One region of the Arthrobacter sp. W4I7 genome, then DNA from elsewhere that is predicted to be linked to it. Evidence: riboswitches for the same ligand, from Rfam matches in the RefSeq annotation. Region 1 holds a riboswitch; each other region holds the start of a gene.
What was found. A riboswitch is a leader RNA that binds a small molecule or an ion and turns the genes downstream of it on or off. The one in region 1 is predicted to bind cyclic di-AMP.
Positions count from the first base shown of each region.

Region 2: linked by a shared signal. The riboswitch ahead of QF047_RS16335 (C40 family peptidase) and the one ahead of QF047_RS16960 (hypothetical protein) in region 1 are both predicted to bind cyclic di-AMP.
Region 3: linked by a shared signal. The riboswitch ahead of QF047_RS08430 (LysM peptidoglycan-binding domain-containing protein) and the one ahead of QF047_RS16960 (hypothetical protein) in region 1 are both predicted to bind cyclic di-AMP.

Region 1 covers NZ_JAUSXU010000001.1:3,766,590-3,776,337, reverse strand. Annotated here, with positions in the region: gene QF047_RS17010 (HNH endonuclease signature motif containing protein) at 1-96, shown strand, start outside; gene QF047_RS17005 (zinc-binding alcohol dehydrogenase) at 337-1,395, shown strand; gene QF047_RS17000 (6-carboxytetrahydropterin synthase) at 1,400-1,798, shown strand; gene QF047_RS16995 (glycosyltransferase family 4 protein) at 1,802-2,911, shown strand; gene QF047_RS16990 (nucleoside deaminase) at 3,005-3,511, opposite strand; gene QF047_RS16985 (phosphatase PAP2 family protein) at 3,573-4,421, shown strand; gene upp (uracil phosphoribosyltransferase) at 4,464-5,099, shown strand; gene QF047_RS16975 (glyoxalase superfamily protein) at 5,145-5,519, shown strand; gene QF047_RS16970 (HAD-IA family hydrolase) at 5,608-6,288, shown strand; gene QF047_RS16965 (YdeI/OmpD-associated family protein) at 6,269-6,712, opposite strand; gene QF047_RS16960 (hypothetical protein) at 6,761-7,492, opposite strand; cyclic di-AMP (ydaO/yuaA leader) riboswitch at 7,498-7,648, opposite strand; gene QF047_RS16955 (HAMP domain-containing sensor histidine kinase) at 7,776-9,278, opposite strand; gene QF047_RS16950 (response regulator transcription factor) at 9,286-9,748, opposite strand, start outside.
Region 2 covers NZ_JAUSXU010000001.1:3,620,944-3,630,691, forward strand. Annotated here, with positions in the region: gene QF047_RS16300 (glycoside hydrolase family 38 C-terminal domain-containing protein) at 1-304, opposite strand, end outside; gene fdhD (formate dehydrogenase accessory sulfurtransferase FdhD) at 449-1,336, opposite strand; gene QF047_RS16310 (molybdopterin molybdotransferase MoeA) at 1,418-2,797, opposite strand; gene QF047_RS16315 (DUF6457 domain-containing protein) at 2,794-3,087, opposite strand; gene QF047_RS16320 (molybdenum cofactor guanylyltransferase) at 3,103-3,750, opposite strand; gene QF047_RS16325 (HNH endonuclease) at 3,797-4,297, opposite strand; gene QF047_RS16330 (NlpC/P60 family protein) at 4,543-5,304, opposite strand; gene QF047_RS16335 (C40 family peptidase) at 5,469-6,149, opposite strand; cyclic di-AMP (ydaO/yuaA leader) riboswitch at 6,220-6,416, opposite strand; gene QF047_RS16340 (M23 family metallopeptidase) at 6,529-7,350, opposite strand; cyclic di-AMP (ydaO/yuaA leader) riboswitch at 7,361-7,603, opposite strand; gene QF047_RS16345 (metal-dependent transcriptional regulator) at 7,707-8,414, opposite strand; gene serC (phosphoserine transaminase) at 8,693-9,748, shown strand, end outside.
Region 3 covers NZ_JAUSXU010000001.1:1,826,428-1,836,175, reverse strand. Annotated here, with positions in the region: gene QF047_RS08465 (metallophosphoesterase) at 1-89, shown strand, start outside; gene QF047_RS08460 (glucose 1-dehydrogenase) at 243-1,136, shown strand; gene QF047_RS08455 (DUF1810 domain-containing protein) at 1,202-1,645, opposite strand; gene QF047_RS08450 (DNA alkylation repair protein) at 1,629-2,195, opposite strand; gene QF047_RS08445 (TraR/DksA C4-type zinc finger protein) at 2,192-2,551, opposite strand; gene QF047_RS08440 (lytic transglycosylase domain-containing protein) at 2,735-3,928, opposite strand; gene QF047_RS08435 (dienelactone hydrolase family protein) at 4,033-5,007, opposite strand; cyclic di-AMP (ydaO/yuaA leader) riboswitch at 5,272-5,476, shown strand; gene QF047_RS08430 (LysM peptidoglycan-binding domain-containing protein) at 5,480-6,319, shown strand; gene QF047_RS08425 (YdiU family protein) at 6,392-7,867, opposite strand; gene QF047_RS08420 (ribonuclease Z) at 7,929-8,891, opposite strand; gene QF047_RS08415 (hypothetical protein) at 9,214-9,645, opposite strand; gene QF047_RS08410 (hypothetical protein) at 9,729-9,748, opposite strand, start outside.

The DNA of each region.
Region 1 (9,748 bases):
GATGGGTTCCTGCCGGGATACAGCCCGCCCAAGGACCCGCTACCGGAAGACCTCTTCCGGGAGATGGTGCGTGAGGCAAATACAGGCGTCACGTGAACCATCGCGAGGAGGGCTCCGTGGTGATTGAAGCCGTGGAGATTGAGCGTAGCCGGACTCGAGTGTGCCTCCGGGACCAGAGAAGGCACGTGCGGGTCCTGTGTGCCCGGAGATCGTGGGTACCGCGCGGGTCGGCCCTCCGGTGAGGATCAAGCATGCCGGACGGATGAAGTGCCGCAACGCGCATGAATGCTCCCCAACTTTCGCCAGCGCACTCGGGCCGCTAGATTCATCAGCAAGATGACTAATTCACGTGCGCCAATTCATGCAACGGCTTACTGGACCACAGCCCGGGAGCACGGCGAGCTCCGGCCCGAGGAACTGCCCCTGCCCGGCAAGGGTGAGGCCCTGGTTCGCACCCTGTACTCCGGCATCAGCAAGGGGACCGAGATGGTGGTCCACCACGGCTCGGTTCCGCCCCGGGTTGCCGAAGAGATGCGGGCCCCGCACCAGGAGGGACACTTCCCGGGCCCGGTGAAGTTCGGCTACCTTTCCGTAGGCGTTGTGGAACAGGGACCGGCGGAGTGGCTAGGCCAGCGCGTGTTCTGCCTGAACCCGCATCAGGACCGGTACGTGGTGGAGTTGGCTGGGCTGACCAGAATTCCGGATGACGTACCTTCCCCGCGTGCAGTTCTCACCGGGACCGTGGAAACAGCGGTCAATGCGCTCTGGGAGGCCGGCCCGCGCCTTGGTGATCGAGTCGCCGTTGTTGGTGCTGGCCTCGTTGGCGGCATGGTTGCCACCCTGCTGAGGACCTTCCCGCTGCAGCGCCTTCAACTCGTCGACCTGGATCCGGGACGGAAACAGCTGGCGGACACCGTGGGTGTTGAGTTCAGCCACCCGGATGACGCCCTCGCCGATTGCGACATCGTGTTTCACTGTTCGGCTTCCCAGGAAGGGCTGGAGCGCAGCCTGCAGCTCGTCGGCGATGAGGGAGACGTTATTGAGATGTCGTGGTACGCCAACCGGGAGGTCACGCTGCCGCTGGGAGAGGACTTCCACGCCCGCCGCCTGTCCATCAGGGCCAGTCAGGTAGGGGTAGTGGCGCGGGCGCGGCGGCATCGCAGGACCAACGCCGACCGCCTGGACCTGGCCGTGTCGCTCCTGGCGGATCCGGTGTTCGATGCGTTCCTGACCGGAACCTCACCGTTCTCCGCACTGCCGCACGTGGTGCAGGAACTGGCAGACGGCAGCCTGGACGCACTGTGCCACGTCATCGAGTATCCCCAGGACGAAAACTCCCAGGAATCCAACCCCCAAAACCAGAGCCGCAAAGCAGCCCCCGAAGACCAGAGGTAGCCAAATGTTCAGCCTGACCGTCCGCCGCCATTTTATGATCGCCCACAGCCTTCCCCGGGAGGCTTTCGGCCCGGCCCAGGCCCTGCACGGGGCCACGTTTGTCGCGGAGGTCGCGTTCCGCCGTCGGACCCTCAATGACAACGCGATTGTCCTGGACATCGGCGCCGCGGGAACCATCATCGAGGAGGTGTTGGCCGGCCTGAACTACCGCAACCTGGACGAACACCCGGATTTCGAAGGCAAGCTCAGCACCACCGAGGCGCTGGCGGAGTACATTGCAAGGTCCGTGGCGGAAAAGGTGAAGGATGACCACGACGGCGGCCACTTGGCCGGTATCGACGTCACCTTGCGGGAGAACCCCGACGCCTGGGCAACATACTCGTTGGACCTTACCGCCGCCTGATCCATGCGACACCTTCGGCTGCTTGTGCCCGCCAACATCCGCCATAACTCCGGCGGCAATGCCTACAACGCGCAGCTGGTGGCGGGATTGCGGGCTTTGGGTGCCGAAGTGGAAGTGCTTCCCGTCGAAGGTTCCTGGCCGGAGTCCACTGCAAAAGAACGACGGCGGCTGGGCAGCCTCATCGGCGCCTGGGGACCGGAAGCGGGACCAGAGGCTGCAGTGGCGATCGTGGACGGGCTCGTCGCCGTGGCCGTCCCTGACGAGCTGGAATTTGCGGCAAAGGCGGGGCAGGAAACGTGGGTGCTGGTCCACATGCCCGTGCCTGAAGAGTCGGGTGCCGAATCCTTGGAACGCGAGGCCCGGGCCCTTCACGCGGCAGCGGGAGTGATCTGCACCAGCAGTTGGGCGGCCGACATCCTGGCAGCACGGCACGGGCTGCGGGGGCTTCGCGTCGCCCTGCCCGGGACTGACAGCGCGCGGCTGGCGCAAGGCTCGGCTCCGCCGCACATCCTTACCGTGGCCGCGCTCCTGCCGAACAAGGAGCAGGTGCTGGTGGTCGAAGCTTTGGCCCGCATCCAGGAACTTGCATGGTCTGCATCGCTGGTCGGATCAGACGAGGCGGACCCCGGATATGCAGGGCTTGTGCGCGCAGCTGTGGCCGCCCACGGGCTGGAAGGCCGGGTGCGCATAACGGGTGAACTGAAGGGCCAGGCTCTCGAAGACGAGTGGAACCGCGCAGACCTCAGCGTTCTGGTTTCCAGGGCTGAGGCCTTCGGCATGGTGGTCACGGAAGCGCTGGCACACGGTATTCCGGTGGCGGTGCGGGCAGGGACCGGCGCTGTGGAGGCCCTGAGCTTTGCAGCACCGGACAAAGGCAACAGCGGACGGCTGCCCGGAACGGCAGTGCATTTTGCGGGAAGTGATGACCCGGAAAACCCCGCCTTGCTGGCTGGGGTGCTGCGGGACTGGCTGCAGGACGGCGGCACCAGGGACACGTGGCGGGCGGCAGCCCTGCAAACAAGGAACAGACTGCCGGGGTGGGACCAGACGGCCGCGCTTGTGCTCGACGCAGTATCCAAGCCCGCAAGCTCTGAGGACCCGGCGCAGGAGTGACAACAGGGGGATGCCCGTGCCCGCACAGGAAGACAAGAGCAGCACGCACTCAGTAACAGCGTGCGGAAAGCCAGCCCGACAAACAGCAGAGGCCTAAATCTGCGTGCGGTGCCCCATAAAAAAGTCCCGCAGCAGCGCGCCGCATTCGGCTTCGCGCACCCCGGCGTAAACCTCAACCCAGTGATTGAGCCGCCGCTCACGGAGGACGTCGAACACCGAACCCGCGGCGCCGGCCTTCTCGTCCCAGGCCCCAAAAATTACGCGGGGGATCCTCGCCAGGACTATCGCGCCGGCACACATGGCGCATGGTTCCAGCGTCACCACCAAGGTGCAGTCCGCCAGCCGCCAGCCGTCTCCGCTGCCGCCCTCGGCCATCCGCGTCTCCCGCAGCCGGGCAGCCGCCTCTCGGATGGCAACCACCTCGGCATGGGCGGTAGGGTCGCCCAGTTCCTCGCGCTGGTTCCGCCCCGAACCCAGCACGCCGCCGTCGGGCCCTATGACCACGGCGCCGATCGGCACATCCTCGGTCATCAGGGCACGGCGTGCCTCCGCCAGGGCAAGGCCCATCCACGCATCTTGATCCTTTTCTGCGGAGACCATGGCTCAATGATAGTTTCGAAGGATACCTTGAGCCCGTGACGTACATCCGCCGGGAGGCATAATGAGCTCCGTCCGAGACCGCTTGGACCTGTGGATCAAGCCATATGCCGCACTGTGGCTGACCATGATCATCGGCGGGGCCGTGGTTCTCACCCTGGCCCTGCTGGGCGCCGAGGTATATTCCAACGTGGTGGATGACGAAGGGCTGGCCAACCTGGATATTCCTGCCCTGGAATACTCACAAACCCTGCGGAGTCCGGACGTGGATGCCTTCGTCACGGGGTTCACCAACGTGGGCGGCGGAATCGGAATGCCCATCTTCGCCAGTATCCTCACCGCGTGGCTGACATTCCTGAGCCGGACCTGGCGTCCCATCGTCCTGGTGGGCGGTGCAGCGCTGGTTTCCACCCTCGCCACCACGCTCGGCAAGCGGCTGGTAGGCAGGACCCGTCCCGACCACTCAGAAGCAGTCCCGCCCTACGAGTCAACGCCATCCTTCCCGAGCGGCCACACCCTGAATACCACCGTGGTGATTGGTGTCCTGGTCTACATCACGTGCCTGCAGTTCCAGATCCTCTGGGCCAGGATCACGGCCATCACCGCCGGCGTCATCTTCATCATCGCGATGGGATTGAGCCGCGTCTTCCTGGGGCACCACTGGCTCACGGACGTGATGGCCGGGTGGTTCCTCGGGCTCGCCTGGGTGTGCATGGTGATCCTGGCCCACCGGCTGTTCCATCTCATCCGGAGGCGGGAGCACGCCGGGCCGGCCCCCACGTTCGAGCATCCCGTCATCCGCGAGGACCATACCGGCGAGACCCAGCAGGGCGCGGACACTAGGGCAGGGTCCGACGGCGGCACCTCAGGAAGGAGCGACGGCGGCTCCTCCCGGTCCGGCACAGGCGGTTGACGGGCAGGCAAGTGCCCAACAACCGGGTGATAGTTTTGACCCATGCGCACTCTCGTTGTGGACCACCCCCTGGTCGCCCATAAGCTCACCGTCCTCCGGGACAAAAACACTCCGTCCCCGGTCTTCCGGCAGTTGACGGAAGAGCTGGTCACCCTGCTCGCTTATGAGGCCACCCGCGAGGTCCGCACCGAACCCGTCACCATCGAAACTCCGGTCAGCACCACCGTGGGTACCGCGTTCACCAAGCCCACGCCGCTGGTGGTCCCCATCCTGCGGGCCGGGCTGGGCATGCTCGAGGGCATGACCAAACTCGTTCCCACCGCGGAGGTCGGCTTTCTTGGCATGGCCCGGGACGAGGAGACCCTGGACATCATCACCTACGCCGAACGCCTTCCGGAAAACCTCACGGACCGGCAGATCTTCGTCCTGGACCCGATGCTGGCCACCGGCGGGACCCTGCGCGAAGCCATCAAGTTCCTCTTCAAGCGCGGCGCCTCCGACGTGACCTGCATCTGCCTCCTGGCCGCCCCGGAAGGCCTGGCCAAGCTGGAGGAAGAACTGTCCGGCGCGAACGTCACCATCGTCCTGGCCTCCATCGACGAAAAGCTCAACGAGAAGTCGTACATCGTTCCCGGCCTCGGGGACGCCGGCGACCGGCTTTACGGCATCGCAGGGTAGCGCTCAAGCCTTTTCCATTCCGCGTCCCGCCGCTAGCCTTTGCGGATGGACTGGAAACTGGAACTTGTGTTTGTCCCTGTGTCGGACGTGGACCGCGCCAAGGATTTCTACGTCAACAAGGTGGGATTCAACGCGGACTTCGATGAACGTCCCTCTGACTCCATCCGCTTTGTGCAGTTGACGCCCCGCGGCTCAGCCTGCTCGATCTGCATCGGGGAAGGGCTCACGGACGCGCCTCCCGGCACCGGTTCGAATCTCCAGCTGGTGGTCAGCGACATCCACGCCGCGCACCAGTACCTGAAAAACAACGGGGTGGACGTCAGCGACGTGGACGTGCAGGCCTGGGGCCACTTCGTGTACTTTGCTGATCCCGACGGGAACAGATGGGCGGTCCAGTACATCCCGGGCCGCGAAAGCTGACCCGCAGCGGGCCAGCACGGCTCAGGGGCGGCCTCCGGGATCCACGGCCTAAGCTGGGACCCCCGGAGCCTGGGGCAGAATGTAAACCATGAATGCTTCCACCCCTGCAGCAATCCGGACACTGACTTGCGGGGCCGTCCTCTTTGACATGGACGGCACCCTGGTCGATTCCACTGCAGTGGTGGAGCAGGTGTGGGGTGAGTTCGCGGCGCGCTACGGACTGGACCTCGGGGAAATTCTGCGGACCTCGCACGGCGTCCAGGCTCTCGATACAGTCACCCGGTTTGCGCCGGCCGGTGCCGACGTGACGGCCCTGACGGCGGAACTCGGGGCGATGGAGCGCGTCCGGACTCGAGGCATCGTGCCCTTGCCCGGCGCCGCGAGCCTGCTCGCAGCCCTGCCGCCGGACGCCGTCGCCCTGGTCACGTCCGCTGACCGCATCCTGGCCGACATCCGCATGAACGCCGCCGGCCTGCCGATGCCTGCCATCGCAGTGACAGCTGAACTGGTGACGCGCGGCAAGCCGGATCCCGAGGGATACCTGAAGGCGGCGGCCAACCTTGGCGTGGATCCTGCGGACGCAGTGGTGTTCGAAGACGCTCCGGCGGGAATCGCTGCAGGGGTGGCCGCTGGCATCCGGACGGTGGCCGTGGGGCCGAACACCGGCCCGCTGCCCGCCGGCGTACTGCACATCCAGGACTACAGCGCAGTCGTCGTCGAAACCGGCAAGGACGACGACAGCAGGACGGTTATTTCTTTCCGGCTTTGAGGTCCGCCACTACCTTGGCAATGCGGCGCGACCGGGTTTCGGGCGTCTTGGCATCGCCCAGCGGCTCAACGTACCGGCGCTGGGCGCTGAAGCTCAGCGTCGCGTAGAACTTTTGGGCTGCCGGTTCGGCGGCCATCGCTGTCGCGAGGTCCTCGGGAACTTCCACAATCCGGGGTTGGGTGTCCAGTTCCACGTCCACGTCCACGGTGTCGCCAGCGGCTGCCCCGACGAAGTCCCGGTTGGCTGCGCTCAGCGAGATGAGGTTCTGCCCGCCCATCACCGCAATGCTGCTGCGATAGCTCTTGCCGTTGATGGTCACCACCACAGGCGGCCGCTTGCCCGCATCCAAGGCTGCAAGAACCTCTTCGGGAACTTCGATGCCGGTCTTGTTTCCGCTGCCCTGGATAGTGGTGGTGAACCTCATGGATGACAGTATGCCGGGCAGCCCGCCGCTCCAAAAGGTTTTGTGTGCTTAGTACCAGTTGTTGGACAGGTGGAAGTTCAGGGCGCCACAAGGTGACTGGTAGCGCTCCTGGATGTAATTCAGGCCCCAGTTGATCTGCGTGCGGTAGTTGGTGAGATAGTCCGGGCCGGCGCTCGCCATCTTTTCAGCAGGCAGGGACTGGACGATGCCGTAGGCGCCGCTGCTTGAGTTGGTGGCCGTGGTGGTCCAGTCGGACTCCTTGGTCCACAGGGTCTGCAGGCACTGCATCTGGTCCGGAGCCCAGCCGTAGCTGGCAAGCTGGCCAGCGGCGTAAGCCTGGGCGCCGGCGGGGTCGTTGACCGCGACGACGAGTGCCGGCTCAGGAGCGGCGGCAGGCGCCGGGGCGGGCTCGGGAGCCGGGGCCGGTGCTGCTTCGGGGACGGGGACTGGTGCCGGTTCAGGCGCTGCCGCCGGTGCCGGCTCTGCCGCCTGCGGGGCCACTGCAATCTCCTCGGCCGCCGGGGCAGGCGCCGGGTTGGCCCGGATTTCGCTCTTCTCAATGCTGAGGTTGGACTGCGCTTCAGCGGCCTTGGTTTCAGTGGCGGCAACCCGGATGCTGGATTCGGTAGCCTGTCCGGCCGCTCCCACTCCTACGAGGAGTGCAGCGGATGCGGCAAGTACAGCCGCGCGCTTGCCGATGAAGGGGAGTTTGCCGGCTTCGCGTCCGGCGTGGGGTGCAGGCCCGGATTTCGGGCGCGGTTTAACCAGGAATTTGGACATGATGAATCGCCTCTCACACCTGCGGAGTTAGCTGTCGGGTTCGGATGAGGGCATCCGGCCACACGGAAAGAATCACGTGTTGGCTTAACCCCAAGGGCAATAGTGCCCGGGACGGTGGGTCCCCCGCCTCTGCCTTGGTTCAAGAGAAATCCGGGAAGTGGCAGAGCTTGGCGTCATCCGGATATACGGCCCGAACGGGAACCGTACCTAAACGACGGTACAGGAATTCGGAGCACAAGTCACATTTTGGTAACAGAGATCACGACGGCGGCGCGTCGCCTTGCTACGAGACCTGCGGAAGTGGGAGCTGCAGGGCGAACTGTGTGCGTCCCGGCTGTGACGTCACCGTTACCCTTCCGCCGTGCGCCTCAACAATGGATTCCACGATGGAGAGGCCCAGACCGCTGGTACCTTCGGCAACGGAGGCTCCAGCCTGGTCTCCCGCTCCCTTTCGTGCCGCGTCTGCGCGGGCGAAGCGTGAGAAGACATGGTCCACGAACTCGGCAGGGATGCCGCCGCCGTCGTCCGTTACGGTTACTACCGCCGCCCCTTCAGGTGACTTTCCAACCCCTGTGACCACTGTGGTCCCCGGGGGAGTGTGCTTGCGTGCGTTCGAGAGCAGGTTCATCAGGACCTGGCGCAGCTGGGAGGCGTCGCCGTTGACCACGACGGGCTCGTCCGGAAGCTCCAGCCGCCAGTTATGGCCCGGCGCCATCACCTTTTCGTCGCTGACTCCCTCAATCACCAGTTGCGTAAGGTCCACCTCGGTGAGCTTGAGCGGCTGGCCCTCATCGAGCCGGGCCAGCAGCAGCAGGTCTTCCACCAGGGCGGTCATCCGCTCAGACTGGCTCTGCACGCGGGCCAACGATTTTTCGCCGTCGGGAGTGAAATTCTCCGTCATCCGCATCAGCTCCGTGTAGCCCCGGATGGCGGTCAGGGGAGTGCGCAGCTCGTGCGAGGCGTCGGCCACAAACTGTCGCACCTTGGTTTCGCTCCTCTGCCGCGCCTGCAGCGCGTTGGCCACGTTGTCCAGCATGAGGTTGAGCGCGTGGCCTACGCTGCCCACTTCCGTTCCCGGATTTGAGTTCGACGGCGGCACCCGCACCGCAAGTGCCACTTCACCGGCGTCCAACGGCAGCTGTGAAACGCGGGTTGCCACCTCTGACAGCTGCTCCAGGGGCTTCATGGTGCGGCGAATCAGCACCGTTCCCACCAGCCCGATGAGCAGCAGGCCGCCCAAGGAGACGAACACAAAAGTCCACACCAGGGACGTAAGCGTGCTCTCCTTGGTGGCGAGGGGGAGTCCGGTCACCAGCACATCCCCGTAATTCGTTTTCACGGCTATCAACCGGTAATCACCGTTGGAGAGGGTGCGGTCCACCGGCTGCGCGTCCGTGGCAAGGTCCAGCAGCGCCTGCTTGTCCTCGGCGGACAGCGGCGAGCGGGTGGTGTCCGAGGCGAGGAAGCCGGCGCTGTTGACCTGCCCGTTGAGCACGCGGGCGTTCAGGGTTCCCACGCTCTGGCCACGGGCGTCCAGCGGGTCCCTTCCATTGAAGCCGCCCATGGGCGGGCGGCCCGGATCGTTCGACCTGTCCGCGGCCTGGCTGAGCTGTTCGTCGAGCTGCCGGGTGAGGAAGGCGTCCATTGAGGCATAGCTGACCACGCCCACTGCACCGCAGATGGCGATCAGCAGAGTCATGGCAAGGAGGATGAGGCGGGTGCGCAAATGCCAGGTATTGGGCTTGAGCCAGCTCCGGCGGTGCGGCGCAGCCTGTTGCAAGGCCATGGTGCGCCTACTCGGCAGGCTTGATGACGTACCCGGCCCCGCGCACGGTGTGGATCATGGGCGGGTGCACGGCATCCACCTTCTTGCGCAGGTAGGAGATGTACAACTCCACGATGTTGGCCTGGCCGCCGAAGTCGTAGTCCCAGACGCGGTCCAGGATCTGCGCCTTGCTGATTACCCGCTTGGGGTTCTCCATGAGGTAGCGGAGCAATTCGAACTGGGTAGCCGTGAGCTGGAGTTCCTCGCCCGCCCGGGTCACCTCGCGGGTATCGACGTTCAGGACCAGGTCACCCACCACCAGCTCAGCCGTATCCATGGCGGCCACCCCGGAACGCTGCACCAGGCGGTGCAACCGCAGGAGGACTTCCTCCATGCTGAACGGCTTGGTGACGTAATCGTCGCCGCCGGCCGCCAGGCCCACGATCCGGTCCTGCACAGCGTCCTTGGCTGTCAGGAACAACGCCGGGACC
Region 2 (9,748 bases), 150 kb from region 1:
GGACCTCGATGGTGAAGCCAAGGTCCACCACCACTTCCACCGTGGTGTCCGGCCCGGCACCCCAGAATTCCGGCACCTCGCCCTGGAGGCGCAGCCACTTGGTGCCCCACGGTTTCCCCCACGGAGCGCCATGTTCCTGCGGCTGGAAGTCCTGCCGCATGGCTTCGAGGGCCGGGACCGGCTCGTCGGGAACATCCCAGCTGCTCAGGGCCAGAGGCAGGCTCCGGCTGTAGACGGCAGGGGTGATGCGTTCGCGGACGAACCTTTCGAGGCGGACTTCCGTGATCCGTCGGTCGTCATGCAATGTTGGCCCTCTTAAACGCTGGAAATGTGGACCAAGGTGTCCATTCGGTAGATTAACTACCCACCGGTAGCCTACTAGCCAACTGCTCAGGGGGGAACAACCCCAAAGCGGTTTGTGGACAGACCTACAATATGGTCCCCTGGATCAGGGCAGCGCGCGGGCCGGAACGTGTACAGCGGGCCTGACGATCCGCTGGTCCCCTGTGTAGATGTTAAGGCTGGTGCCCCGGCTGAATCCGGCCAGTGTCATGCCGCTTGCCTCCGCAAGCTCCACGGCAAGGCTGGAGGGCGCGCTGACGGCAGCCAGCACCGGGATTCCTGCCAGCGCCGCTTTCTGCACCAGCTCGAAGGAGGCCCGGCCGGACACCTGGAGGATGGTCCCGCGCAGCGGGAGCAGTCCTTCACGCAGGGCCCAGCCCACTACCTTGTCCACGGCGTTGTGGCGGCCCACGTCCTCACGGAGGCACAAAAGTTCCGCGCCGCCGTCGTCCCCTATCTTGAACAGCCCGGCAGCGTGCACTCCCCCGGTATCCTCAAAAACGCGCTGGGATTTCCGCAGCAGCCCCGGCAGCGATGCCAGGAGTTCCGCGTCGATGCCCAGGGGGTCCTCGGCGAGGTTGTAGCGCGAGGACTTCCGGACGGATTCAATCGAATCCGTCCCGCAAATGCCACAGGAGCTGGATGTGTAGATGTGGCGGCCGATGGAGGGAATGGTGACGTCCGGCCGCAGCTGGACCTCCACCACGTTGAAGGTCTGCATGCCGTTCTCGTCCTCGCCGGCGCAGAAACGCAGCGACACGAGTTGCTCGGCGCTCCAGATGATGCCCTCCGACACCAGGAACCCGGCCACCAGGTCAAAGTCGTCACCCGGGGTGCGCATGGTCACCGAGAAGGACAGCTGGCCCAGCCGGATCTCCAGCGGCTCCTCCACCGCGAGGACATCCTCGCGGTGCCGCACCGGAAATTCGAGGGCCTTCGGAGAACCATCGAGGACATATTTGTGCACCTTGCGGCGCTGGGTCACGCGGCCCACGGCCACCCCTGCTTGTTCATAGCTCCATCATGGCAACTGCCGGAGCCGGATACCAGCCGGGACGCACACACGCAGCGATGCTCAGCCAAGGAGCGCGCTCCAGTCCACGGGGCCCGCGGCTGCCGGCTTGGCGGCCGTTCGGGCAGGCCGCCCCGCGTTCCTGGTCTTTGCTTTCGAACCGGGATCCGCAGCTGCCGGAATGGGCGGGCCCCAGGGCAGGGCGAAAGCCGGTACCAGTTCACCGAGCTGGACCCCATGCGGCGGCACCACCATAACGCCGTCGGCCGACGCCAGCCCGCGCATCATGCCGGGACCGGTGTGCTGTGCCGGCGAAGCCATCCCGTACAGGAGGCGGAACGGCATCAGGCGCGTGCGCCCCGGATCGGGTTCGATGATGCCTCCGCACGGCACCTCTTGGATCTCCGGCAGGGTGCCGTGGCCCAGCGCGGCGAGCAGCGGGGCCCCCACAGTACACAGCGCCATCATCGCGGCGAGGGGATTCCCCGGCAGTCCCAGCACAAACCGCCCGTCCGGCAGCTCCGCGAGGACCGCCGGGTGCCCCGGCCGCATCGCTATCCCGTCGATGACCAGCCGGCCGCCCAGCTCGGCCACGGCCTGGCGGAGATGATCGGTGCCAGACTTTCCTGTCCCGCCCGTGGTGATGACGACGTCGGCCGGCAGGTCCGGCGCGCCCGGCACCTCAGGCACCACGTCTTCGAGGGCGGCAAGCCACTCGGCGTAAGAGTCGCCGATCCGCTGCTGTTCGCCTGCTATTCCTCCAAGCATGTTCACCACTGCCGGCAGTTGCGGACCAAAAGTGTCCCGCACCTGGCCCGGAAGCGGCATACCCTCGCCAATCACTTCGGAACCGGTCAGCAAAAGCCGGACCATGGGTTTGCCCTGGACGGGCACTTCGTCGTAGCCGGCCAGGGCGGCCAGTGCAAGATGCGCAGGGTTAAGCAACACTCCCGCTTTCACCAGGATGTCCCCTTCCAGGGCTTCCTCACCGGCTTTCCGGATGTGCTGGCCGGTGCGCGGCTCACCCGGCCGGGCGCTTCCGCCGGTAGTCAGGACCGGCAGTCCGTCCTCGTCCTTGCCCAGCAGAGCACTCTCGCTGCGAAGCACGGCTTTTCCGCCGGGAGGAATGAGCCCGCCGGTCACAATGGGGCTTGCCTGGTGCGGCGCCAGCCGCGTGCCGGGCTCCACGAGGATCCACGGGCCGGTACCGTTGACCGCCCAGCCGTCCATGGCCGAGGACGCGTAGTGAGGCATGTCCTGCAGTGCCACGATGTCCTGGTGCAGGGTGCGGCCAAGGGCCAGATGCAGGGGAACCGGTCCGGCAGGAATCGGCGTTGCTGCCGCGAAGGCAGCCTGCCGGGCTTCCTCCCAGGTATGGGCGAGGTGGTGCGTCGCCTCTGGCGGGTCTGCTGAACTCCGTTCGTCCCCGGGTTCTTCAGTCATTCGCCGGGAGCCCCGGCGGCTTCGGCATCGTAATCTGCAGCCAGGGAACGTGCCACGGCCAGGGCCTCTTCCATGGATGAAGCCTCCGTGCTTTGTCCGGAGCCCGAGGCCAGGCCGGCGGCGTAGCCGGCAATGAAGGTGGTCAGGGGCGCTGCCGGCCGCACCACGGAGTGCGCAGCAACGCCCGCCAGGGCAAGGATGGCATTGACGTCCACCTGGACGTCCTCAAGCTCATAGGCCTGAAGGAGGGACCTGCACCACTCCTCCAGCGTTTCATCCTGGCTTTTCACTCTTTGCCTCCCAATTCAACTGCTGCCGCGCCGGTCCTGGCGCACGTCCGGCTTCCCGGCGTCAACTCCTAATGCGGCGGCATCATCCCAGGTATCCACATCGGCTGTGGTACCGGCGGGGACGGTGACAAGCTGCAGATCAAGACTAGCAAGGAGGGAGCGCATGGAGCCGTCGATTAACCTGCCGCGCGAGGCCAACTCCTGCACGGCTCTTTTTAACCCGTCCGTGCGGTAAAAACCCACCAGCATTTGGGCAGTACCGTCTTCGGAACAGGCCATCACGCCGTCGCCGGCATACCCCGCCAAGGCGAGGGACTCCGCCAATGCCTGCACGGCGCCGGTAACCCGGGGCATGTCGCAGGCCAGCACCAACGTGAAATCCCGTCCGCCGCCGGCCCGGCCGAGCGCTTCGAGCCCGGCCGCGACAGCAGCAGCCGGTCCTGCGAACTCCGGCTCCTCGCGGCAGGCGACCACCCCCGCAGGCAACGGCCCCGGATCCGGGCCCACCACTGCTGTCAGGGACGCGGCGGAGCATGCCGCAAGAGACCGCTGCAGCAGGGTGGCGCCTTCAAAGACCAGCCCCTGCTTAGGTACCCCGCCCAGGCGGGAAGACCTGCCGCCGGCAAGGACCAGGGCGTCGAAGTCCAACCTGTTCTGCTCCACTCCCCCAGCCTAATCGGGAGCGCACCCGAGCCAAGCCCGAGGTCTTTCAGGCAGCGCGCTCCGGCAGCAGGAACGGATCCCAGGCAGGGGTTGGCTTCTCGAGTTCCTTGATCTGCCAGATGGTGCCGTGCGGAGGCTCGGGCACGAACCGCAGCTTCCAGCCCATCTCCGCCGGGGTGTGATCACCTTTGACGTTGTTGCACCGAAGGCATGCGGCCACGAGGTTCTCCCAGGAATCCGCTCCGCCGCGGGACTTGGGGTGGACATGGTCGATAGTGTGCGCAGCTTTTCCGCAATAGGCGCACTTGTGCCCGTCACGCCGGAGCACGCCGCGTCTGCTGACAGCCGTGGACTGGTTGTATCTGGGACGGATGTAGCGGTTCAGGAGGATCACGGACGGGCGGCCCAGAATCTCCTGGGGTCCCACGACAGGATCGTCCCCTTCGGCCACGACGCTCGCCTTGCCCGTAAGCACAAGCACCAGCGCCCGGCGGAAGGTAATAACCGCCAGCGGTTCATATCCAGCATTCAGAACGAGAGTGCGCATGCACGTACCTCTTCACGGCCGCACCCGTCAGGGGCACGAGGGCCGGCTGCCCCCGGCATATCCGGGCTATGGATCGACACCACAAGAGTAAACAAAGAAGTGCACTATCGGCTAATTGCGGCGTACAGCCCCCGCCGTGTCCGGCCGCGGTGACCGGCGGGACATGCCGCTTAAACGAAACAACCCCTGCCGTTGGGCAGGGGTTGTGTTCAATTCCGTCAGCCCGAATCAACGGGCCGGGGATGTCAGTTGACGCGGATGAAGACCGGGCCGGAACCAACGTTGGCGCTGAAAACAACGGTCTGGTTGCCGTTGTAGCCGCCGTGCACTGCCTGGCCGTTTCCGGCGTAGACAGCGATGTGTGCCATTCCGGCGCCGCCGTCGGCGTAGTAGATCAGGTCGCCCGCCTGCGCTTCGGCGGCGCTCACGGTGCGGCCCAGGGAGAGGTAACCGGCGGGCCAGTCGTGGAAGTTGATGCCGACGGCGGCCAGGGAGTTGGTGACCAGCATGGTGCAGTCCTGCATCACACCGAGCTGGGCGTAGGCGGCGGAGAGGATAGCTGCACCCTTGCCGCTCGCCGAAGCGGCGGGGGCTGCGGCAGGAGCGGATGCGGTCACCTTGGCGGCAACGACGGGCTTGGCAGCCGGAGCGGCTGCTTCCTGGACCTCAACCTGAACCTCGGGCTCCGGCGCTTCCACAACGGGAGCCGGAGTGGTGGTCACTGCGGGCTTCTCGTAGGAAATGGCAATGGTGGACTCAGCCGAAATCGGAGCCTCAACCGTTGATTCAACTTCCAGGTTGGAGGCCGGGGCAGAGTCACGCTGGACGTTGGCGTCGGCAGCGTTGGCGGCCAGGCCGCTGGTGAGGACCAGGCCGGACGCGGCAGCGATCACTGCCGCCTGGCGTCCGACGCCGCCGGCGTTCTCGCCCACAGCTTTGGCAATGATGGCCAGCGAATTGGTTTTGGTGACCTCGGCGCGATGCCGTGCGGTTGCACGAGTAGTCATCAGTTCTCTCTTTCGTTTTCCCCAGTCGCCTTGTAGGCAGACAGGGGGTTTTGGACGTGCCGGCATCTTGGGGGTACGCCGGCACGTCCCGAACGGGGATGTGGTGATTTAGCGAAGAGTGTGTTTGGGCAAAGAAAAAGCCCTTGGACCCGAAGGTCGAAGAACTAGCCCTTGGAGACAGTGAAGAACGCGGAGGAGCCGGTTGCGGCCACGGCGTGCAGCAGCGTTCCCTGGGAGGGGTTCAGGGCGCTGATCATCATGCCGTTGCCGACGTAGATGCCAACGTGTGCGCCGCCATTCTGCATCACCAGGTCGCCCGCCTGAGGAGTGGATGTGGGCGTCATGGCAGTCCATGCATTGGTGCGGGGGATGCTGATGCCGGCCTGCGCGTAGACCCACTGGGTGAAGCCCGAGCAGTCCCAGCCGGTGACGGGGCTGGTGCCGCCCCACACGTACGAGTGACCGATGCCGGTGTACGCGATGGCGGCGATGCCTGAGGTGGAGGCGGAGGAGACGGTTTCGGCCAGCTTCTCCTTGGCGGAGGAAGCGGTTCCGGTGGCAGCGGTTCCATTACCCGAGTCTGTGGACTGGGTGCGTACGGCCTGCACCTTGGGAGCGGCTGTGGTCTTGACCACGGGGCGCTCGAAAGAGACAGTGGCCGTGGGGGCCGCAGTAACGGCAAGGGCGGTCTGCGCCGACCCGGACTCCGTTGAGGCAGACACACCAGCGTTGGTGTCTGCCGCGGTGGCCGGCAAGCCCATGGTCAGGATGAGGCCGGAAGCAGCTGCGATAACGGCAGCCTGGCGACCAACTGTCCCGGCATTGGCACTAACAGCCTTGGACACCGCGTCCAAGGGGCTGGTACGAACCGTTTGCGCACGGTGGCGCGCAGAATTATGGCGTGAAGACACGAAGGTAGCCTCTCCCAATGCCTGCGAGGTGAGCTGTCGGATTCGGATGGGAGTCACCCGGCCACGCGGCTTCCAAGGAAGCTTTGTGACTTAACCCCAAGGCCTTCCCGCTGGAAAGGCCAAAATTGGTTCCCCCGCCCCTGCCAGACGATGTCATGCGAACGGACCTTGAGCGGTGGCAGAGTTAGGCAATCCGCACAAGAGCGTCAACTTCGGAAAAGTTGACGCGAGTTAGACGGTACAGCAGTTTTGACTGAATGTCACATTCAGGTCACGGCAAGTCAAGATCATCTGATAGTTCACCGTCACTTGACTACAGCCAGACGGTGGGGTCAACGACCTCGCCGTTGACCTGGACTTCGAAGTGGAGGTGGCAGCCTGTGGACGCCCCCGTAGTGCCGCTGAGCGCCACAACTTCCCCGCGGGAGACCGTCTGGCCTTCCTTGACGTTGAAGGACGACAGGTGGTTGTAGGTGGTTTCCAGGCCGTTGCCGTGGTCGATCACGACGCGGTTCCCGCCGCCGAACTGATGCCAGCCCACAAAGGTGACGGTACCGGTGGCCGCAGCCATGACGGACGTCCCGCATTGGGCCACATAGTCCTGTCCGCGGTGGAAGTCCCCGGTGCCGCCGGTGATGGGGCTGACCCGGTAGCCGAATGGCGATGCGGTGGTCATCACGGCCAGCGGGGCGCCGAGGCTTCCGGCCGAGGCGGCCCGGCTGATGGCGCCGGCCGACTGCGCGCTGAGCAGCTGCTTCAGTTTCCCGTCCGGATCAGCCTGGGTCACCACGGCGGAGCGGCTGAAGTCGATTTGGGCCCCGGCTTCCGCGGAGATCTGAGGCTGGGGCGTCACGGAGGAGGCGGCAACGGGGGCGGCGCCCGAGGCGTCAGTGGCCATAACAGGACTGGTGGCCGGGACTGTCACGGTGAGGACCAGGCCGGTGGCAGCAAGCGCGATGCCGGCCTTCTGGCCGATGCCGCTGGCGGCTGCGAATTCGGTCACCTGGCGGAGGGGACCCCGACGCCGGCGAGCATCACGGTGCGGATCGCGGGGACGCTCCGAGGTGATGACTTCGACAACGCGCGGTGTCGAAGCAGGGCCCGCCGCGCGGCGGCGTCCCCTGGAATTCTGCATGGTCAAGAACGGTTCCTCTCTGGAAAGCCTGCGAAGTTAGCTGTCGGATTCAGGTCAGAGAGTTCAAAGACCCGGTCCGCCGTAAGCAAGCTTCGGCACAGAGATATCCCATTAAGGATCCTTCGCTGGAAGAGGCTTGCTGCTGACGGACTTCACCCCAAGACAGTCCCCCGCTGCCGGTTGTGGTTCCCCCGCCTCTGCCAGTTACGACTCGTGCTCCTGATCCGCTGGCAGAGCTCGGCTCCAGATCAGGTAACGCTTTAATATCAACGCTTGGTTCAACTATAGAGGCTTAAGCCCCTTAGTAACAATTCCGTTATCTTTGGCTAAACACCCCGTTATGGGGTATCCCGTCCCTAACCCGCGGGCTGGCGGATGGCCACGAACACGTGCGCAGCAACCTCCGGCGGCAGCTCCAGGGCCCCTTCAATGCCGGGAACGCGCACCGAAATGTAATCACCCACCCGCTCCAGTGAAACGGCGGCGCCCGGACGGATACCGCCCTCGTCAAGCTGGGACAGCAGCTCCGGCTCCACCTGGATGGGCTCCGCGAGCCGGCTCACGGTCACCTCTGATGCCGGACCATAGGATTTCATCGCTTCCAGGAGGCTGATGGCACCGTCGGCAAGGCCCAGTGACGGAGAACCGCCCAAGGCTGCCAGGCCTGGAATCGGATTCCCGTACGGAGACTCCGTGGGATGGTTGAGCAGCTCGTAGATGCGCCGCTCCACGCGTTCGCTCATGACATGCTCCCAGCGGCAGGCTTCGTCGTGGACGTAGGCCCAGTCGAGACCGATGACGTCGGCGAGCAGGCGCTCGGCAAGGCGGTGCTTGCGCATGACCTCCGTGGCGCGCTTCCGCCCCGTTTCGGTGAGCTCAAGGTGCCGGTCTCCGGAGACGACCACCAGGCCGTCCCGCTCCATCCGGCCGATGGTCTGGGAGACGGTGGGCCCGGAGTGGCGGAGCCGCTCGGCGATGCGCGCACGAAGAGCCACGATGTTCTCTTCTTCAAGCTCCAGAATGGTCCGAAGGTACATTTCCGTAGTGTCGATCAGATCCGTCATCCAGCTCAGCTCCTCGAGCGCAGTACCTTGCGTTGTCCCACCGTATCGCCTTGACTGCGACGTAGTCCGTGGAAAAGCTTAGCCTATTTTGACTTTGTCCGAATAGTTCGCGCCTGTGCTACGCAGGCGTCTCATTGGCTGGACTATGACGGCCCGGGTTCCCGCCGAAACAGCGCTTCAGGCAGAATGAGGAAGGCCCTGGTTGCAGTCACCGCCGACTGCCGGCCGCCAACACCCGTCCGGACCAAAGTTACGTCCACGCCGAAATTGGAGCACCTGTGAGCGAAACCAGCATCACTATTCCCGCCGACCTCCTGCCGAAGGACGGACGGTTCGGCGCCGGGCCCTCCAAAGTCCGGCAGGAACAGATCGATGCGCTGTCAGCCGCGTCAAAGAAGATCCTCGGCACGTCCCACCGCCAGGCCCCTGTCAAGAACCTGGTGGGCTCTGTCCGGGAAGGCCTGAGCCAGTTCTTCCGCGCACCCGAAGGGTATGAGGTGGTGCTCGGCGTGGGCGGTTCCACCGCCTTCTGGGATATTGCAAGCTTTGGCCTGGTGGAGAAGAAGGCACAGCACCTGTCCTTTGGTGAATTCGGCTCCAAATTCGCCGCAGCCACCAACAAAGCCCCCTTCCTGGACGCGTCCTCCATCATCAAGTCCGAACCCGGTACCCGCCCCTCGGCGCAGGCAGAAGCAGGCGCGGATGTTTACGCCTGGCCGCAGAACGAGACCAGCACAGGCGTTTCGGCCCCTGTGCAGCGCGTTGCCGGCGCGGACGAAGGTGCATTGGTCCTGGTGGACGCCACCTCTGCCGCAGGCGGCCTGGATGTCGATGTTGCCCAGAGTGACGTTTACTACTTCGCGCCGCAGAAAAACTTTGCCTCCGACGGCGGACTTTGGCTTGGGCTCTTCTCCCCGGCCGCCCTGGAACGGGCAGCGAGGATCAAGGCCAGCGACCGCTGGATTCCGGACTTCCTGGATCTGCAGACGGCCATCGACAACTCGCGCCTGAACCAGACCTACAACACCCCGTCGCTGTCCACCCTGGTGACTCTGGACGCGCAGGTGCAGTGGTTGAACTCCAACGGCGGCCTGGACTTCGCGTCCGCCCGCACGGCTGACTCCGCCGGCCGCATCTACAGCTGGGCCGACGCCTCCGGGTTCGCCACTCCCTTTGTCACCAACCCGGACGAGCGCTCCAACGTCATCGCCACCATCGACTTCGATGAGTCCGTGGACGCGGCCGTGGTTGCCAAGGTACTGCGCGCCAATGGCGTGGTGGACACCGAGCCTTACCGGAAGCTGGGCCGTAACCAGCTGCGCATCGCAACGTTC
Region 3 (9,748 bases), 1.9 Mb from region 1:
GCCAGCCTGCCTGCACCTACATGACGGCCGTGGTGGACGCCGGTGCCCTGGTAGAGGTCCGGCTCGTAGAAGTCCACCGGGACGACTGACTCCCCGAAGATGGCGGGGCTCGCGAGTGCGAATCAAAATCCGGACTGATCGACACGAATCCGGGTTGGCAGCGGCCTGCCTGATTGCCTAGGCTGGAACGGTAAGCATACTTAGCTTTCTGTGTTCCACCCCTACCCATCAGGAGGACCACCATGACTGACCAGTACACCTTCCGAAATCCCGTCACCGCCTACGAGAAGATCTCGCCGCCGGAGCAGCACCAGCCCGAGCCCGGCCTGGACGCGGAATTGTCGCCGAAGGCGGATCTCGGCGAGGACACCTACCGCGGTACAGGGCGGCTGGACGGGCGGAAGGCGATCGTTACCGGGGCCGATTCCGGGATTGGTGCGGCCACGGCCATTGCTTTCGCCCGCGAGGGGGCGGACGTTGTCCTTTCCTACCTGCCGGAGGAAGAAGAGGACGCAGCCCGCATCGCCGGCATCATCGAAGCGGCCGGCCGAAAGGCAGTCAAGGTCCCCGGCGATCTGAAGGACCCCGCCGCCTGCCAGGAGTTGGTGGACACTGCAGTGGCCGTGCTGGGCGGGGTGGACATCCTGGTCAACAACGCCGGAAAGCAGGTGGCGCAGGAGGACATCGCCCAGATCACGGACGAACAGTTCGACCACACCCAGAAGACGAATGTCTACGCAATGTTCCGGGTCACTAAGGCGGCGGTTCCGCACATGCCGGCCGGGTCCACCATCATCAACACCACCTCGATCCAGGCGTACAACCCGTCCCCCACGCTGCTGGACTACGCCACCACCAAGGCGAGCATCAACAACTTCACCAAGGGCCTGGCGCAGCAGCTTGCGCCCAAGGGCATCCGCGTGAACGCGGTGGCGCCCGGGCCCATCTGGACGCCGCTGCAGGTCAGCAGCGGCCAGCCAAAGGAGCAGCTGCCGGAGTTCGGCCAGTCCACGCCCCTTGGCCGGGCGGGGCAGCCGGCCGAACTCGCCCCGGCCTACGTTTTCCTGGCCTCGGCGGAGTCCAGCTATGTCCTGGGCGAAACCCTGAACGTTAACGGCGGCAGCCCCACGCCGTAGCGCCAGGGAACGTTACATCCGACGGCGGTGCCTGGCGCAGGACGCGCGAGGCACCGCCGTCTGCATTAGCCTTCGTCCCGGCCGGCGAGCAGATCGTCGGTGGCGGGGTCGGGCTGGCCGTCGAAGAACCGGGCCAGGACGGTCTTGAAGACGGTTTCCCCGGGAGCTGCGCGCAGGAACAGCGTCATGGAGGAGTGCAGCTTCCGGGCGTCCACGCCACCAAAAATGTCCGTGGCGGCGCGGTCCGGATGGGTGGTGAGGACCTGGGCGCACTCGAGCAGCCGCGGACCCAGGACCGGGTGGTCCAGGTAGTCCCTGGCTTCTGCGAGGGAGCTGATGGCGTACCGGCGGGATGTCTCGCTGTGGCCGAGGCCCGCCAGCTGCGGAAAAACAAACCACATCCAGTGACCGGATTTGCTGCCCAATTGCAGTTCGGCCAGCGCCTGGTCATAAATTCCGCCGTTGTTCTGTGCGGCAACGAAGCGTTCCAGGTCATAGCGATCGTTCACGGATGTCTCCTTGGGGTGGGGCTTGGGCTGTGGGTTGCGGCTCGAGGAAGGCTGCTGCGTTGCGTAACTGCAGATCCGGGTCTGTCCGCCACCGGGCAAGGACAACGCTGGCCCGCTGGCGGTCACGGCCCGTGAGCCGGGCCAGGAACGGGGCCACCACGTCCGCAAGCAGCGGGTCAACCAGTTCCCGGGTTCCGGCGGACCGGAGGAACCCTTCGATCCGGGTCAGGTCCGAATGGCGCAGCAGTGCCACCTTGGTTTGCAGCAGCACGATGGCGGCGAGCCGCCGCTCGTAGACCGCGCGGGAGCCGGGCCGCGGTTGTCGCCAGAGCGCGGACGCCAGCTGCACCACGTCGTCGTGATCGAAGTCCTTGTACTTCCGCAGCGCGTCGCGGATGGTTCCACGGACGGCGCCAACGGAGGATCCGTAGGAGGTGAGCCCGCCGCCCAGCCTGCCTTCGACGTCGTCCGCCCGGTACCAGGCACCCTCATTCTGCAGGGTGCGGTCAACAAACCCGGCTGCTGCTGCCACAACATCGGCGCTGCTCATCGCGTGCGCCCTGCGGACGCATGCCGAATGCAAAACGGCGTCCATGGGCGTGCCTCCAGCCGGCCTTCAGCGATAGCTTCGCCGCAGACGGCGCAGGTCCCGTAGGTGCCGTCGGCGATTCTGGCGAGGGCCGCGTCCACCTGGTCCAGTCCGGCGCTGCTTTGCTGCAGGAGTGCCGAGGCCTGGGAGAGTTCGAAGGCGATGGTGGAGCCTTCCGGATCGTGTTCGTCGTCCACATTGGAATCCTGGCGGGCGGAGTTTGCCGAGGCGATGTCCGCGCGGAGGGCCGGAAGCAGCACCACTTTCCGCGCCCGCTCCTCTTCGAGCAGGATCCGGAACCGTTCGAAGTCAGGCATGGGAAAAGCCTAGCGCGGGGTCAGTACCAGTTGTTGGCCAGCGAGTGGTTCCAGGCCCCGCAGGGAGAGCCGTAGCGGCCGCGGATGTAGCCCAGGCCCCATTCGATCTGCGTCCGGTAACTGGTGAGCCAGTCGCTGCCGGCGCTGGAGTATTTGCCAGGCGGAAGTGCCTGCGCGATGCCGTTAGGCGCCTGAGTAGGGATTCGTGGCGGTGGTCAGCCAGTTTGATTCCCTGGTCCAGAGCTGGGCGAGGCAGAGGAACTGGTCCTGGCCCCAGCCGTACGCGCCCAGCCTCCCCGAGGCATAGCTTTTGGCGCCTGCCGGATCATTAACGGCACCACCCGGAACGGAGGGCACGACGACGGGCGGCGGGCTGGGTGCCGCGGGCAACCCAGGTGCGGGGGCAGGGTTAGCCGGGGCCGGGTTAACGGGCGCCGGGTTGCCGGGTACCGGATCGGCCGGTGCGGGATTTGCCGGCGCGGGGCCGGCGGGCGCTGGGCCAGCCGGCGGGCGGACGGCAGCTGCTGCGGCCGCCCTCGCTGCCGCTTCTGCCTGCTGCCGGGCCTGCTCCTCAGCAGCGGCGCGCTTGGCGGCCTGTGCGGCCTCATAAGCGGCCTGTGCTGCCTGGCCCTGCCGGTAGGCGCCCTCAACTGCCGCGGTCGTGCCCTTGAGGGAGGCCAGCTGGGCTGTCAACTCCTCGCTGTGCTGCCGGCTTTCCGCCACCTGGCGTGCCATGGCCTCCTGGGCGGAACGGGCGGCGTCGAGTTTGGCCTTGGCTTCAAGGGACAGCCGCTCGCGTTCGGCTTTGGCGGCGCTTTCCCGGGCAGCCAGGCTGGTGGCGATCCGGCCCGCGGATTCGGCCTTTGTTACCAGTCCTGCCGTTTTGTCCCCGACGATCTGCACCACATTGAGCCCTTGAATGCTGTTGGTCTGGATCGCATCCAGGGCAACGAAGAATCCCATGGTGGTGCCGCCCGTTTTGTAGGACTGGGCTGCGAGCGCCCCGAGCTCCTTCCGGTGCCGGGACAGGGCGGTGTTTGCCTGTGAGACCTGGGCGGTGAGGGCCTCCACCTTTGCGCTGGCAGCCTGCAGCGCAGAGTCTGTTACGGCATAGTCGGCCGCCGACTGGACGGCTGCGTTACCCAGGGACTCGGATTTGGCCTGCAGGTCATCGAGGTAACTGCTGATCCTGCTGATTTCAGCCGCCTTGCCGGCCTCGGTCTGCTTTGCTTCCTGCACGTCTTCCCAGGAGGGGTAATCGCCGGGCGGGTCGCTGTCCGCCGCGCCCGCCGGTGCCAGCCCGAGTGCCGCGGCGAGGGCCACGACCAGAAGGGCCGCCGGCAGGGGCGACCGGGCTTTTCTAACGAACCGGGGCATAGTCCGGAAGCTTACCGGCTTCAACCTCTGGTTGAAGGCCAGCCTCCTGACATCGTTATGCAGCGGAGACCTGCGGTTCCTCTTGGCGGGCAGGACGGCGCACTTCAGACGTGCCGGCTGAACCAGGCGAGTGTGTCTTTCCAGGCGGCTGTGGCCTGGACCTCGTTGTACTGGTCACCGGTGTCATTGTGGAACGCGTGGCCCACACCAGGGTAGACAGTGAGCTGATGGACAACGCCGGTGGCAGCAAGAGCATCCTTGAGCGCCGGCATGGCACCCGTGATGCGCTGATCCAGCTCTGCATACACACCGAAGACCGCAGGCTTGATCCCCGGGACTTTGCCCAGGTCAGGGGCCGGCCCATAAAAAGCCGCGGTGGCTTTCAGGCCGTCCAGCTCGGTGGCTGCCTGCCAGGTGATGCCGCCACCGAAACAGTAACCGGTCATGGCAATTCGTTCACCGTCCACGAAGTCCTGGCCCCGGAGGTACTCCAGTGCCGCGCCAAAGTCGGCAATGTGCCGCTGGGCACCGGCCGAGGTGAGGGCACCGGGAACAGCATCGCGGTCCATGCCGGCAGTTCCGCCTTCCCGGCTCAGCAGGTCAAGGGCGAGGGCCACGTAGCCCTCCTTCGCGAAGCGCCGCGCCACGTCCTGGATGTGGGGTGTCAGTCCACGGTTCTCGTGGCAGATCAGCACTGCAGCACGGGGCCCGTTTGACTTGGGGCGGGCCAAGTAGGCGCTGACAGAGGTTCCACCGGACGGAAACCGGACAGTCGCCGTCGTCATTCCAGCAGCACCTTCGGGTACGGAAAGCGGGCTTTTCGCCCCCGGCACGGCACCGGAACCGGCCGTCCCGGAGGCAGTCGACACCGGGGGCTCGGGCGCAGGGATCGGGTCAGTGCTGCGCGGCACCTCACTGGGCGTGCAGCCAACCAGCAGCATCGCGGCCGCGGCAGCACCCATACTGCCCGTAATGAAGGCCACCCGCCGGGTGAACGTCCGGTGGCTCAAGGCCCCGGCGCGGTAGTCGTCAAAAAATTCTTCAATCAGATACTGCTCATACTTGCCGAGCTGAGTCACAGGGCCTCCTCCAGGTGGGGTCATCCTCCTACCCGGTGCCCCTGTGGGCAAGATTCAGACGCCGGTTTCGGCATGGCTTTATTACTTTGTGACAAAGAACACCTGGCGGCGCACGGCGTTTGTATCTTCTGAGGTCAACGGGGAGTGTAGGGAGAATCAAGTCGTTTGCTAAATACGAGAGAAGCACCTCGTATGTTATCCAAATGTGACAATCGATCGCCTGGCGGGCTATGGTCTTCAGGTGTCCCTCCCAGACGGGACATTCCCGTCAGTATGCCGAGCCCTGCCACTGAACCGGGATTCAATCAGTTTCCAGCTGGCAGGGACGGGGGAACCACATTTCCGCGGCCTCCTGAGAGGCCTTGGGGTCAAGTCGATAGCGCCCTCCGTTCCGTTCGGAGCCGCTCCCGGCCGGGTATCTCCAACCCGAACCCGACAGCTCACCCCGCAGGCATGGGAGAGGCGATCAACCGTGTCAAAAAATTCCATCACCGCCCGTCACCGCGCGACTCCGGCCCGCTCAATCGCGCTCCAGGGCTTGGCTGTCTCAGCCAAGTCACTTGGCCGTCCGGCGCTCGCCGTAGCAGCAGCTTCCGGCATTGCCTTCGGTGTAGGCGCCCCGGCCCACGCAGGCGTAACCGGACCGGACACCACCGAGACCACTAACACCCAGGCTTACACGGCGCCCGCCGCTGCCGTGGCTGCCCCCGCGGCAGCTGCCGCCAACGTACACACCGTGGTTTCGGGCGACACCTTGGGCGGCATCTCGGCTGCCTACGGCGTCAGCCTCAATGACGTTCTGTCCGCCAACGGCCTGGCGATCTCCGCGATCATCTACCCCGGCGACCAGATCCAGATCCCGGGCGCCGGGTACGTTGCAGCTGCTCCGGCCGCCGCTCCGGCTCCCGCCGCTGCTCCTGCTCCCGTCAAGGCAGCCGTGGCCGCGGCTCCGGCCAACACCGGAGTGAATGTGTCCTACGCTTCAGCTCCGGCTGCAACAGGTTCGGGCGCCGGCGCTGCCATTCTGGCCTCGGCCTACGGCCAGGTCGGCATCCAGCAGGACTGCACCGCAATGGTGGAGAAGGCCCTGCGTTCCGTGGGTAAGAGTGTTGGCGACCTGGCTCCAGGCCAGTTCTTCCAGTACGGCTCCGTTGTGGGTGCCCCCGCTGCCGGTGACCTGGTGATCACCGCCGGCCACGTCGGCGTGTACGCCGGCAACGGCCAGGTTGTGAGCGGTGGCGTGGACGGTTTCAAGACTGAGGTCCACTCCATCAGCTGGCTCCCGGGCGCTTCCTTCGTCCGCGTAGCGTAGCCACACCACCCGGACAGGGGCGGCAGGCGGGTTTCTCCCCGCCTGCCGCCCCTGTTTCGTTTTCAACTCAGCTCAGGTGCCGCAGAAGGTCTGGTAGCTGCCGAAGTCCTCGGGTGCTCCCCCGGCATAGCGCTCAAGCCCCGGGCGCTCCTGGTACGGCATGCGGACAACGTCCACGAGCCGGTTAAAAGGGTCGAGGTCGCCCTCTGTTGCTGCGGCGAGTGCCTCCTCCACGAGGTGGTTGCGCGGAATGTAGGCGGGGTTTACCCGGTCCATCACGCCGGCGTCGGGTTGCAGGGCCAGCCACCGTTCGGCCCAGGCATCGAAAGCGGCGAGGTCCAGGACCATGCCTCGGGCCGGCCGCTGGTTTCCCCGCGCTGCCTGGCCGAGGTTCCGGAAGAACGAGGTGTAGTCCACCGGCCCGTCCTTGAGAATGGCGATCACGCCGTCCACCACCTGCGAGGCTTCTTCTGCCTCCGGACTGCCGGCGGCGCTCTCCTTCAAACCCAGTTTGGTTTTCATGCCCGCGAACCAGGCATCACTGTATTGGCGGCGGAACGCGCCCAGTGCCTCCACAGCGGGGGCTACCGCCTGTTCCTGGTCTTCGTTGATGAGCGGCAGCATTGCCTCGGCAAGGCGGGCGAGGTTCCATTCGGCCACCACCGGCTGGTTGGCGTAGGCGTAGCGCCCCCCGACGTCGATGGAGCTGTAGACCGCCGCGGGGTTGAAGGCGTCCATAAACGCGCAGGGCCCGTAATCGATGGTTTCCCCGGAGATGGTCACGTTGTCCGTGTTCATGACGCCATGGACGAAGCCCACCAGCATCCACTGCGCCACCAGTGACGCCTGGGCTGCTACCACCGCTTCGAAGAGGGCGAGGTAGGGGTTGCCGGCCCGGGCAGCGGCGGGGTGGTGCCGGGTAATGGCGTGGTCTGCGAGGCGCCGCAGGAGGTCCATGTTCTCCGTGGCGCGGGCGTACTGAAAGCTTCCAACCCGCAGATGGCTGCTGGCCACCCTTGCCAGGACTGCTCCAGGAAGCATGGTGTCGCGGCGGACCAGGCGGCCGGTGGCCGTAACAGCCAGGGACCTGGTGGTGGGGATGCCCAGGGCGTGCATCGCCTCGCTGACCACGTACTCCCGGAGCATGGGCCCGACGACGGCGCGTCCGTCCCCTGCCCGGGCGAAGGGCGTGCGGCCGGAACCTTTCAGGTGCACGTCCCGCACACGCCCGCGCACGTCCGTCACCTCTCCGAGGAGAAGCGCGCGGCCGTCCCCGAGGAGGGGCGAGTAGCCGCCAAACTGATGGCCGGCATAGGCCTGGGCCACGGGCGTCGCCCCCGCCGGAATATGGTTGCCCAAGAGGAGCCGGACCCCCTCCGGCGACTGGAGGTATTCCGGATCCAGCCCGAGTTCACCCGCCAGTTCCTCGTTCAGGACAAGGAGCTTGGGATCCGGTGCTTCCTCCGCCTGCCAGGGAACAGCCAGCTCAGACAATTCCCGGGCAAACTGCCCGTCAAAGGTGACTGTTGTTTCAGCAGCAGCTGTCATTGTTCAAGCCCTCCCTCGTGGTTTGTTTTCCGCTCGGTCAGCCATTTGATGAACCACCCTCTCATTCACTCTCTACCCCGCGGTGGGGTTTTGCAACGAGTCCCCGGCCGTTCACCCCGCCCTGCATTGCTGGCTCCTGCCAGCGGCGGCGTTCCGGAAGAGGCACCCGTTGCAGGTCGTGAGCCGCTACCACCGTTACCCGTGCTGCGCGGGCGCCGGCTTGGGCAGCCAGCGGCGTGACGTCGTCGTACCTTGACGAAAAGTGCGTCAGTACAAGGGTGTTGGCGCCGGCGCCGCCGGCCAGTTCCCCGGCCTGCCCCGCGGTGAGGTGGCGGTACTGGCCGGCGAGCGCCACGTCATCGTCGCTGAAGGTTGACTCCGCGACGAGGAGGTCGACGCCGTCGGCCAGGTTCTCTGCCCCCTCGCAGGGCGCGGTGTCCATCACAAAGGCGAAGCGCTGACCCCGCCGGGGCATGCTGACGTCATCGAGGCGGACGCCGGCAACGATGCCATCACGCTGCAGCCGCCCGACGTCGGGGCCTTGGATACCCACTGCCGCCAGCCGCTCCGGCAGCAAGGTGCGGCCATCCGGTTCGGCGAGCCGGTAGCCGTAGGTTTCAATGCGGTGCTTCAGCGGCCGGACCTCCAGGCCTTCGGCCACTGTTCCGCTTCCGCCGTGAGGGCGGAGCCGCAGGTCGATGCCGGGCGAGCTGATGGACACAAGGGCGCGGACCACGTCCTCGCCTGAAGCGGGGTAGTGGAGATGCACCGGGTGCGCCACGCCGTCCAGTGCCATGCGGGACAGCACGCCCGGCAGCCCGTAGCAGTGGTCACCGTGGACGTGGGTAAGACAGATGCGGGTGATGGAAGTGGCTGAGACGCCGGCGTGGATCATCTGGCGCTGTGTTCCCTCGCCGGGATCGAAGAGCAGCCCTTCGCCGTCCCAGCGCAGCAGATACCCATTGTGGTTGCGGGTCCGGGTGGGGACCTGGGATGCAGTGCCCAGGACAACGAGTTCACGCATGGTGGTGGGGGACCAAGGAAGCAGGTTCCGGGAAGCCCCGGGACCTGCTTCCTTGGTTCGCGCTGATGGCTCAGTGCCGCCTGAGCATTCCCATGATTCGATGGGCCATGCCGCCGGGCCTTGCGCCCGTGGCGCCGGTGGTGTTCGGCGTCCGGCCAGTAGTGTTCATTCCGCGGCCCCGGACTGTACCGCCGGTTCCGTTCCTGCCTGAAACCCGTCCAGCGGCATTCCTGATCATGCTTCCCAAGTTCATGTGAAACTCCTTCAACCTTGATCCTGCCAACCGACATTCATCAGTCTGCTTATTATTTTAGCCCCGGTCCTAACGGTCCAGGTCGTCGGGCTCAAACTCGCTGAGCGGGGATCCGCCGAAGTTTTCCTGGTCATCGCTGGCGTCGGCTTCAAGGCCGGTCGGCTCTTCGCCGAAGTCCACGTCCGCCACCGCCTCGCCAAGGGTCGGCGTAGTGGCCGGCACCTGCTCATTGCCGGCGCCGTCGCGGGTGGCCTTCATGTCATCACGCAGGGTTTGGTCGCTGAGGAAGTCCTCCTCCTCGCCGGAGACCTCATCCTGGAGGAGCGGATCCTCCTGCCAGCGGTCCGGATTGTTCTCCGCCGCTCCCGGATAGCTGTCGGGTTGACCGGTGGTGACCGGGTCGAGCTCCAGGGAGGAAGCCGCGCCGGGGGTTTCGTCCAGAAGCACGTCGTTTTCCTCGACAACCTCAAGCTCGTCGTCAGGCAAGTTCTGTTCCGTCATGATGCTGCCTTTCTCGTGACCGGCTTTGCCAACAATAGTAAGCATACTGACGAATGGGGTGCCGTGTGAACCGCTCTCCTGGTTCAGTGCAGGAGCCACGAAC